One region of the Rhizobium aureum genome, then DNA from elsewhere that is predicted to be linked to it. Evidence: predicted binding sites of a transcription regulator. Region 1 holds the regulator's gene; each other region holds the start of a gene.
What was found. Region 1 encodes PhoB, which activates phosphate uptake and scavenging genes when phosphate is short. Its sites were predicted from a motif close to TGTCATNNANCTGTCAT; they were not measured.

Region 1 (2,180 bases):
GCGCAGCTCGGTGGCGTGAGCCGTAATGCCGTTATCGGCAAGGTACATCGCCTGAACCTTCCCGGCCGAGCGAAGGCCGGCGGCACGGCAACCGCGACGCGCACGCCGAAGCGCAGTGCTGCAGCACCCCGCGCCACGAGCTACGGATCGCGCGTTGCAACACGGACGGTCGTCACCCGCCAGCAGGGCGTAACCATGCTGAAGGAAGAGATCGAGGTCGATTCCGTCAACGAAATCCAGTATCGCCCGGCTGCGAACGTCGTCGTTCCGATCTCCCGCCGCCTCGGCCTGACGGAGCTGACGGAGCGCACCTGCAAATGGCCGGTCGGCGATCCGCTGAAGGACGATTTCCACTTCTGCGGCAATGACAGCCCGGATTCGTCGCCCTACTGCACCTATCATCAGCGCATGGCCTACCAGCCAGTGCATGACCGCCGGCGCAACAACGGCTGAAAGTGACAGCAAGACAAAGAGCAACAGGCCCCTCGAGGCCCGTTTTTCTATTTCCGCCGCTCCTGCATAATTCCTTAAACCGGAATCGATTTAAGAGAAAATTATGCAGCATTTCAAGATGTTACAGCGACCTTAACGCGTCTTGAAAGACGCGTGGAGCTGTAATGTTGATACCCGAGCGGCAAGCCGCTCAGGCTTCCATGGAATAGCCCGCGCCGCGAACGGTACGGATGACATCCTGCATATTGGAGAAATTGAGCGCCTTGCGCAGGCGGCCGACATGGACGTCGACCGTGCGTTCGTCGACATAGATATCGTGACCCCAGACGCCGTCGAGCAGCTGCGAGCGCGAGAAGACGCGGCCGGGCGAGGACATCAGGAATTCCAGCAGGCGGAATTCCGTCGGCCCCAGCCGCACTTCGCGGCTCTTGCGGTGAACGCGATGAGTTTCGCGATCGAGCTCGATATCGCCGCAACGCAGCACCGTGGAGAGCACCTCCGGACGGGCACGCCGCAGCATCGCCTTGACGCGGGCCATCAGCTCCGGCGTCGAGAACGGCTTGACGACATAGTCGTCCGCGCCGGTCGAAAGCCCGCGCACGCGCTCGCTTTCCTCGCCGCGGGCCGTCAGCATGATGATCGGCAGGCGCTCCGTCTCCGGCCGCATGCGCAGCCGGCGGCAGAGCTCTATGCCCGATACGCCGGGGAGCATCCAGTCGAGGATCAGGAGATCGGGGATGCGCTCCTGGAGACGCAGCTCAGCCTCATCGCCTCTTAGGATCGTGTCGACCTCGAAGCCTTCGGCCTCAAGATTGTAGCGCAGCAGAACGCTGAGCGCTTCCTCGTCTTCTACAACAGCAACTCTCGGAACCATGCGCTTATGGTCTCCTTTCTTCACTTCCAGATTATTCCGTCACCGCGCCGACGGTATTGGCGGTATCATCCTTCGGACGCTCGCCTTCGGGCTGAGCGCCGGTCGCCATGTAATAGATCGTCTCGGCGATGTTGGTGGCATGGTCGCCGATGCGCTCGATGTTCTTGGCGCAGAAGAGAAGATGCGTGCAGGTGGTGATGTTGCGCGGATCTTCCATCATGTAGGTCAGCATCTCGCGGAAGAGCGAGGTGTACATGGCGTCGATTTCCTCGTCGCGCTCACGGATCGATACGGCCTTGTCGGGCGAACGGGTGGCGTAGACATCCAGAACTTCCTTGAGCTGGCTCAGTGCCAATTCGGAAAGGTGTTCGATGCCGCGGGCGAGACGGCGCGGAACGCCGGTGCCCTGCACGGCGATGACGCGCTTGGCGGTGTTCTTGCCGAGATCGCCGACGCGCTCCAGATCGGAAGCGATGCGGATCGATCCCATGATTTCACGAAGGTCGGCTGCCATCGGCTGACGGCGGGCGATGGTGACGATCGCCTTGTCGCCGACTTCGCGCTCGGCATGGTCGAGAACGACGTCGTCGGAGATGACCTTCTGCGCAAGGGCAGCATCGCTTTGGACCAATGCGCGTACGCTGTCGCTGACCATCTGCTCGGCCAGGCCGCCCATTTCCGCAATACGGCGCGTCAGGAACTTCAGGTCTTCGTCATAGGCAGAGAGAATGTGTGTGGAGACCATTTTTCTATCCTCAAGGTGAACTGTGTGAAAGGGGCCGCGCGCTTGATATCATCAACCAAAACGGCCCATGATGTAATCCTGCGTGCGGTAATCGTCGGGATTGGTGAA
Region 2 (2,180 bases), on a different contig from region 1:
AGGGGAACAGCAATCAGCATGGCGATGAACGAACTTACAAGCGTACCGACGACGGCAGGCACGGCGCCATAAATATCGGCCGGCGCGCTCCACTTGGTGCCCCAAAGGAACGACAAGCCAAAGGTCTGAAATGTGGGCAAGGCATCGATGACAAGAACCACGAGGATTGCCAGCAGCAGAAGCACGACAAGAACAGCCGAGCCAAGCGTCATCAAATAGAAAATCCGATCCTGGATTCGGAATTTTCTGGTCGCGGCGGAGGTATTCACAGCCTGAAAGCCCGCCATCTGAGTCGCGTCAGCCATCGATTTCCCCTTGTCCTGTCACGAAAGGCGGACAGGGAAAAACCCTGCCCGCCGCAATTTTCTCGCCTAGCACAAATTACTTCGTGCCGAAGTCCGTCTTCCAAGACTTCTCGACGATCTCGACAACATTGTCCGGGACCGCGAGATAAGACAGGGCGGCCGCGTCCTTCTGGCCATGCTCATAGGACCACTTGAAGAACTTCAGCGCTTCTTCGTTCTTAGCAGCGTCGGCCGGCTTCTTGTAGAGCAGAACCCAGGTCGAGGCGGCAATCGGCCAGCTCTTTTCGCCCGGCTGATTGGTGATGATCAGGTTGAAGTTCTTGGCCTTGGCCCAATCGGCGTTGGAAGCGGCAGCCTTGAACGTTTCCAGGCTTGGCTCGATAACCTTGCCGGCAGCGTTCTTCATCTTCGCAAAACCGATGTGGTTGGCGACGACGTAGGAATATTCAACGTAGGAGATCGAACCAGCCGTCTGGTTGACGGTGGTGGAAACGCCTTCCGAGCCCTTGGCTCCGAATCCAACAGGCCATTCAACGGCGGTGTTCGAGCCAACCTTTTCCTTCCATTCCGGCGAAACCTTCGACAGGTAGTCGGTGAAGTTGAAGGTCGTGCCCGAGCTGTCGGCGCGGTAAACGACGGAGATCGGCGTGGAAGGCAGCTTCACGTCCGGGTTGAGAGCCTTGATGGCCGCATCGTCCCACTTGGTGATCTTGCCGAGGAAGATGTCGGCCAGCGTCTTGCCGTCGAGAACGAGTTCGCCCGGCTTTACGCCTTCGACGTTATAGGAGACGACGATGCCGCCGGAGATCATCGGGAACTGGGCAATGCCGTTCTTCTCGAGGTCAGCGTCGCTCATCGGCTTGTCCGAAGCGCCGAATACGATGGTCTTGTCGAGAAGCTGCTTGATGCCGGCGCCCGAACCGACCGACTGATAGTTGACGACATTGTTCGTCGCTGCCTTGTAGCCTTCGGCCCACTTGGACAGAACCGGAGCGATGAAGCTCGAGCCGGCGCCCGTGATGTCGGCAGCCGAGGCCGAAACGGACATAGCCGCGATGAAGCCTGCAGTCAGGCAAAGCGAACGAAATTTCTGATTCAACATGATTGAACTCACTTCCCAGAGTGATGAAAGGGATGGCGGGCAGAAGCTGAGCACGAAGTATCCCATCGGTTAGGAACCCCACCTCGACCTCCTGGCGACAGTGATGGCTCTAATGCCGCATTGTTTCAGTTTGATGACAGTTTAATGAAGCGGCGGTGACACAACCTGTGGCAATCATCACGGTCATCACGGATCCGCACGGAACGGACCGCCGCGGGCAGCAGGCGAACGCGAACTTCATGTTTTGATTCAACGACGTCGTCAGAGACGGATCACATAATCCTTGCGAGTCGTTTCAATGACTTCCCAGATCCCCTTGAAGCCCGGCTTCAAGATGAGGCGGTCGCCTGCACGCAGATGAAAGGCTTCGCCGTCGTCAGCTGTCACAATGGAATAGCCGGAGAGAATGTGGAAGTACTCCCACTCGTCATAGACGATCCTCCATTTGCCCGGCGTTGCTTCCCAGACACCGGCATAAAGGCCGCCATCGGCCTCGTCGAGGTTCCAGGTTCGAAAAATCGGAGCTCCTGAAATGAGACGATCCGCTGCGGGCGCACCTGTCTCGGGCACCACGCCATCGACATCCAGTTGCAGATAGGTTGCCACTCAAGTCCCCTGTCGATCACGTTTCGCCAAGATCAAAAGCCCGCAATCACCATTCGGCGATCGCGGACCGAGACAACATGAAATACGCTGCGGTCAAAGGCGCTGTCGAGCTTTTTCGGCCTTCTTTCGGTTCAGGCTTCAGACTTTTGCGAGCGCCTGCTCCAAGT
Region 3 (2,180 bases), on a different contig from region 1:
TCGCCAAATCGGTTACCGTGGAATAGGATTCTTTCCGTCGCACATTTGCCGTCACGTCGTCGTGAGCCTATCGTTTGTTCGGCTCGCAGACGCAGCTGGCGGGTTGTATGCCGCGCTGATTTCTGGCACGATTCGCTCACGGAGATGGTGGGGAGAATTTGCCGGATAGCGGTAGCGACGGAACGGAGTTTTCGAGCGGCGAATGACTGAAAAACTCATCAAAATGTCCGTAACCACGCGGATCAGAAACAATTTCCTGGCCGGCCTGATTATATGCGCTCCGATCGCCATCACACTGTGGCTGACCTGGTCCGTCGTCCATTGGGCCGATAGCTGGGTTCGCCCCTATATTCCCGCGCGTTACGATCCCGAAAGCTACCTGAACTTCGCCGTTCCCGGTACCGGCCTGGTGATCGCGATGATCTTCATCACGATCGTCGGTTTTCTCGCCAAGAACCTGATCGGCCAGAGTATCGTCCGCTTCGGCGAGTCGATCGTCAATCGCGTGCCTTTGGTGCGGACCATCTACAAGAGCGTCAAGCAGATCTTCGAGACCGTGCTGAAGGAGCAGGGTACGTCGTTCAAGAAGGTGGGGCTGATCGAATATCCGAGCCCCGGTCTCTGGTCCATGGTGTTCATATCGACGGATGCCAAGGGTGAGATTGCTTCGAAATTCAATGCTATGGGTCAGGACATGGTGGCGGTCTTCCTGCCGCCGACACCCGTGCCAACGGCCGGCTTTCTGGTTTTCGTTCCACGCGAAAAGATCACGGTGCTCGACATGAGCCCGGAGGATGGCGCCAAGCTGCTGATATCCGGCGGCCTGGTTTCCCCCGAATACAAGGAAGAGCTGGTTGCGGCGAAGGGGCTGCCCAGGCCCGTTCCGATAAAATCCCTGACTTAGAGACACTCCCGCTCCTGTCGTGGGTTGCCTGGCCTCGCGTATCGCGCGAGCTGTCATGTCCCTATCATATTGACGCCTTAGACCGTCGTACGGGACAGGCAATCGGATGCATCTCATCATCGAACGTGCGGAGTTTCGACCCGGGCTGTTGTTTCTCGACACGGCTCGAGAGAGGGCCGGAGATGGATCTCATTGTCTCCATAGATATTTTCATCGGAGGATATTGTCTTGAAATCTATGCGTTCGAAGAGCTTGCCGCTGTTGTCGGCTGTGCTTGCCACATTTGTTTTTTCTGCGCCGGTCGCGGCGCTTGCGGATAGTTCCATCGCGGTCCAGGGCGTGACGCTTGTCAACAAGGGACGTGTTGCGGTCGGCCGCATCCCCGCCAACCTGCGTGACAAGTTCGGCGAGACCTTCGGCTCCGGTTCAGGCATGTCGATCGATACCAAGAGCTGGGTTCGCAATGCCGACGGCACCTATAAGGGTTCGCTCTGGCTGCTGCCGGACCGCGGCTACAATGCTGTCGGCACGACCGACTATCGTCCGCGCCTGAACACGATCGACGTCACTTTGAGCCCCGTCGCGCCCGGCGCGACGCCGCCGGCCGGCAAGGAGCAGGCAGGCGTCGACGCCAAGCTTTCCGACACCCTGCTTCTGAAGGATGACAAGGGCGCCGACACCACCGGCCTCGATCCGGCCAATGGCACCCGTAAGGCGGAGGGCGCGATGCCGCTGCTGCCCCAGGCGCCGAACGGCAAGATCTCGCTCGACACGGAAGCGATCGCACGGCTGCCCGACGGCACGATGTTCATCAGCGACGAATATGGTCCCTATATCTACCGCTTTGCCGCCGATGGCCGCATGATGTCCGCCACCCCTCCGCCAGCCGCCTTGCTGCCGATGCGCAATGGTGCCGTCAACTTCGCTTCCAACAACCCGGGTCCCGGTGAAACCGCTCCGGATCCGAAGGACCCGACGAGCGGCCGCCAGAACAACCAGGGTCTGGAAGGCATGTCGCTGACGCCGGACGGCAAGTTCCTGATCGCCGTGCTGCAGTCTGCAACGCGCCAGGATGGCGGCGATTCCAGCTCCACGCGCCAGAACACCCGCGCGCTGGTCTATGACGCTGCCGATCCGGCAAATCTGAAGCTGGTTCATGAATATGTCGTGCCGCTGCCGGTCTTCACGAATGACAAGGGCAAAACGGCTGTTGCCGCCCAGAGCGAAATCTATGCGCTCTCGCCGACAAGCTTCCTGATGCTGGCGCGCGACAGCA
Region 4 (2,180 bases), on a different contig from region 1:
CAGGCAAGCCGTGATCGCAGCAGCACAATCGATCACCAACGATATCCGATCGGCAACACCCGAGATGCCGTCAGCGCATCTGGCTGCTGAGAAGCCCGCAATCAAGCGAACAAATCAAGGAATGGCGGCAAAGCCGAAGCAGCGATAGCTACTGATTTCGATTGAAACGGCAAGCTGAAATTTCGATCTGCGGTTCTTCCTTGATGCCTTCAAATGGGAGGAGCGAAGTGATTGCGGAACGGGCGGCAGAGATGCGGGGTCCCGACAGGTGAATGCGGCTGCACATCATTGACATCTTGTGCCGTTGTCATAGCAATTCGACGTCATAGGCTAAGATCGGGCATGCAGAGGAAATCACGTGAAAAGACGCATGTTGCTCATCCTGGGGCTATCGGCATTCATCGCGACTTCTGTTTCAGCCGGTCGACTGACCGGCCATTCGACCCTGGCCCAATGGGAGAACAGCCGAAGAGGTGATCAGGTGGCTTTGGCAAGGGATATACTTGCCAGAACGGCTGGGCGAGATGTCGGCAAAGCAGCGGACCTGATGATTTGTATAGAGAAAGTCGCCAGAGACCCGGCCCACGCTAACATACCGCTTCATAAGATCGCGTCGCCGTGTCTGGTTTTGATCGGCGCCGAGTGACTTTTCGATTTCATCGATGCGCTTAATCCGGATTTAGCGCCTAAACCTAACGGACACACGACATTTTCCGGATTGCAATGAAAAAGTAAAATCCACAGGGAGACGACATGAATGGCAGAAATGCCATTCTGTTTGCATGTTTCGGACATTCGATATTTTGTCACATCCATGTCATGAAATACGTCGACACCTCGTGCCGGATCAAAAGCGGGTACCCAGATGGATTATTTCAGACGCTTCAACTTTCTGTTCGCAACGCCCACCTTTGACAATGAGGATCTGGAGGGTGCCCGCTACAACCAGATCGTCGAGGAGATAGAACGCTCCGGCTTCGAAGTGGTGCGCGCGCGCAATCTCGAAGATGCGGAGATCGCCGTGCAGACGGACGCAGCGATCGGCTGCATGCTGGTCGACTGGGGCAAGAAAGGCCTGGAAGGCAAGACGGCCGCCCTCATCAACCTCATGCGCCGGCGCGGCCTCGAATTCCCGATCATCCTGCTGATCCGCCGCAAGCGCTTCGAGGATGTGCCGGTCGAGGTCCTCGATTTCATCGACGGCTATGTCTTCCTGTCCGAAGAGACGCCCGCCTTCATCGCCAAGAGCCTCATCAGCCGGCTCAAGCAATATGCCGAAACGCTGAAGACGCCGTTTTTCGGTGCGCTGGTCGATTATGCCGAGGAGGGCAACCATCTCTGGACCTGCCCGGGCCACAATGGCGGCATCTTCTACAGCCGCAGCCCCATCGGCCGTGTCTTCATGGAGCATCTGGGCGAAGCGGTGTTTCGCGACGACCTCGACAATTCCGTGCTCGACCTCGGCGACCTTCTGACCCACGAGGGACCGGCTCTCGCCGCGCAAAAGGAAGCGGCCAAGATCTTCGGCGCCGAGAAGACCTATTTCGTGCTGAACGGCACCTCCACCTCCAACAAGGTTGCTCTGTCAGCCCTCGTCACCGATGGCGATCTCGTGCTGTTCGATCGCAACAATCATAAGGCCGCCCATCACGGCGCCCTGATGATCTCGGGCGGCATTCCGGTCTATCTGCCGACCAGACGCAATCTTTATGGGCTGATCGGCCCCATGGATTTCGCTGAAATGGACGAGGACGCGCTGCGCGAGCGCATCCGCACGCATCCATTGGTGAAAGATCCGGAGGCTTACAAGAAGCCGCGCCCGTTCCGCGTCGCTGTCGTGGAGCAATGCACCTATGACGGCACCATCCACAATGCCGAGATGATCCTCAAGCGCATCGGCCACCTGTGCGATTACATCCTCTTCGACGAGGCATGGGCGGGCTTCATGAAGTTTCATCCGCTTTATGCCGGGCGCTTTGCCATGGGTCTTTCGGACCTCGGCCCGGATGCGCCCGGTATCATCGCCACGCAATCGACCCATAAGCAGCTCGCCAGCTTCTCGCAGGCCTCGCAGATTCACATGAAGGATAGGCACATCACCGGCCAGAAGCGCCGCGTGGAGCACCGGCGCTTCAACGAAAGCTTCATGCAGCACGCCTCGACCTCGCCCTTCTATCCGC

Region 2: pstS (phosphate ABC transporter substrate-binding protein PstS) is a predicted target of PhoB. The motif match lies at 1,530-1,546, and genes of this name have one in related genera.
Region 3: PH552_RS13265 (esterase-like activity of phytase family protein) is a predicted target of PhoB. The motif match lies at 956-972, and genes of this name have one in related genera.
Region 4: PH552_RS16940 (Orn/Lys/Arg family decarboxylase) is a predicted target of PhoB. The motif match lies at 805-821, and genes of this name have one in related genera.

Annotation. Positions count from the first base shown of each region.
Region 1 is NZ_JAQJCI010000009.1:123,207-125,386, reverse strand. Features, by position in the region: gene PH552_RS20890 (GcrA family cell cycle regulator) at 1-453, shown strand, start outside; gene phoB (phosphate regulon transcriptional regulator PhoB) at 644-1,327, opposite strand; gene phoU (phosphate signaling complex protein PhoU) at 1,359-2,072, opposite strand; gene pstB (phosphate ABC transporter ATP-binding protein PstB) at 2,124-2,180, opposite strand, start outside.
Region 2 is NZ_JAQJCI010000024.1:76,648-78,827, reverse strand. Features, by position in the region: gene pstC (phosphate ABC transporter permease subunit PstC) at 1-305, opposite strand, end outside; gene pstS (phosphate ABC transporter substrate-binding protein PstS) at 382-1,353, opposite strand; gene PH552_RS30980 (cupin domain-containing protein) at 1,669-2,013, opposite strand; gene PH552_RS30975 (O-acetylhomoserine aminocarboxypropyltransferase) at 2,152-2,180, opposite strand, start outside.
Region 3 is NZ_JAQJCI010000004.1:394,125-396,304, forward strand. Features, by position in the region: gene glmS (glutamine--fructose-6-phosphate transaminase (isomerizing)) at 1-26, shown strand, start outside; gene PH552_RS13260 (DUF502 domain-containing protein) at 203-904, shown strand; gene PH552_RS13265 (esterase-like activity of phytase family protein) at 1,142-2,180, shown strand, end outside.
Region 4 is NZ_JAQJCI010000006.1:160,244-162,423, reverse strand. Features, by position in the region: gene PH552_RS16945 (IclR family transcriptional regulator) at 1-148, shown strand, start outside; gene PH552_RS16940 (Orn/Lys/Arg family decarboxylase) at 866-2,180, shown strand, end outside.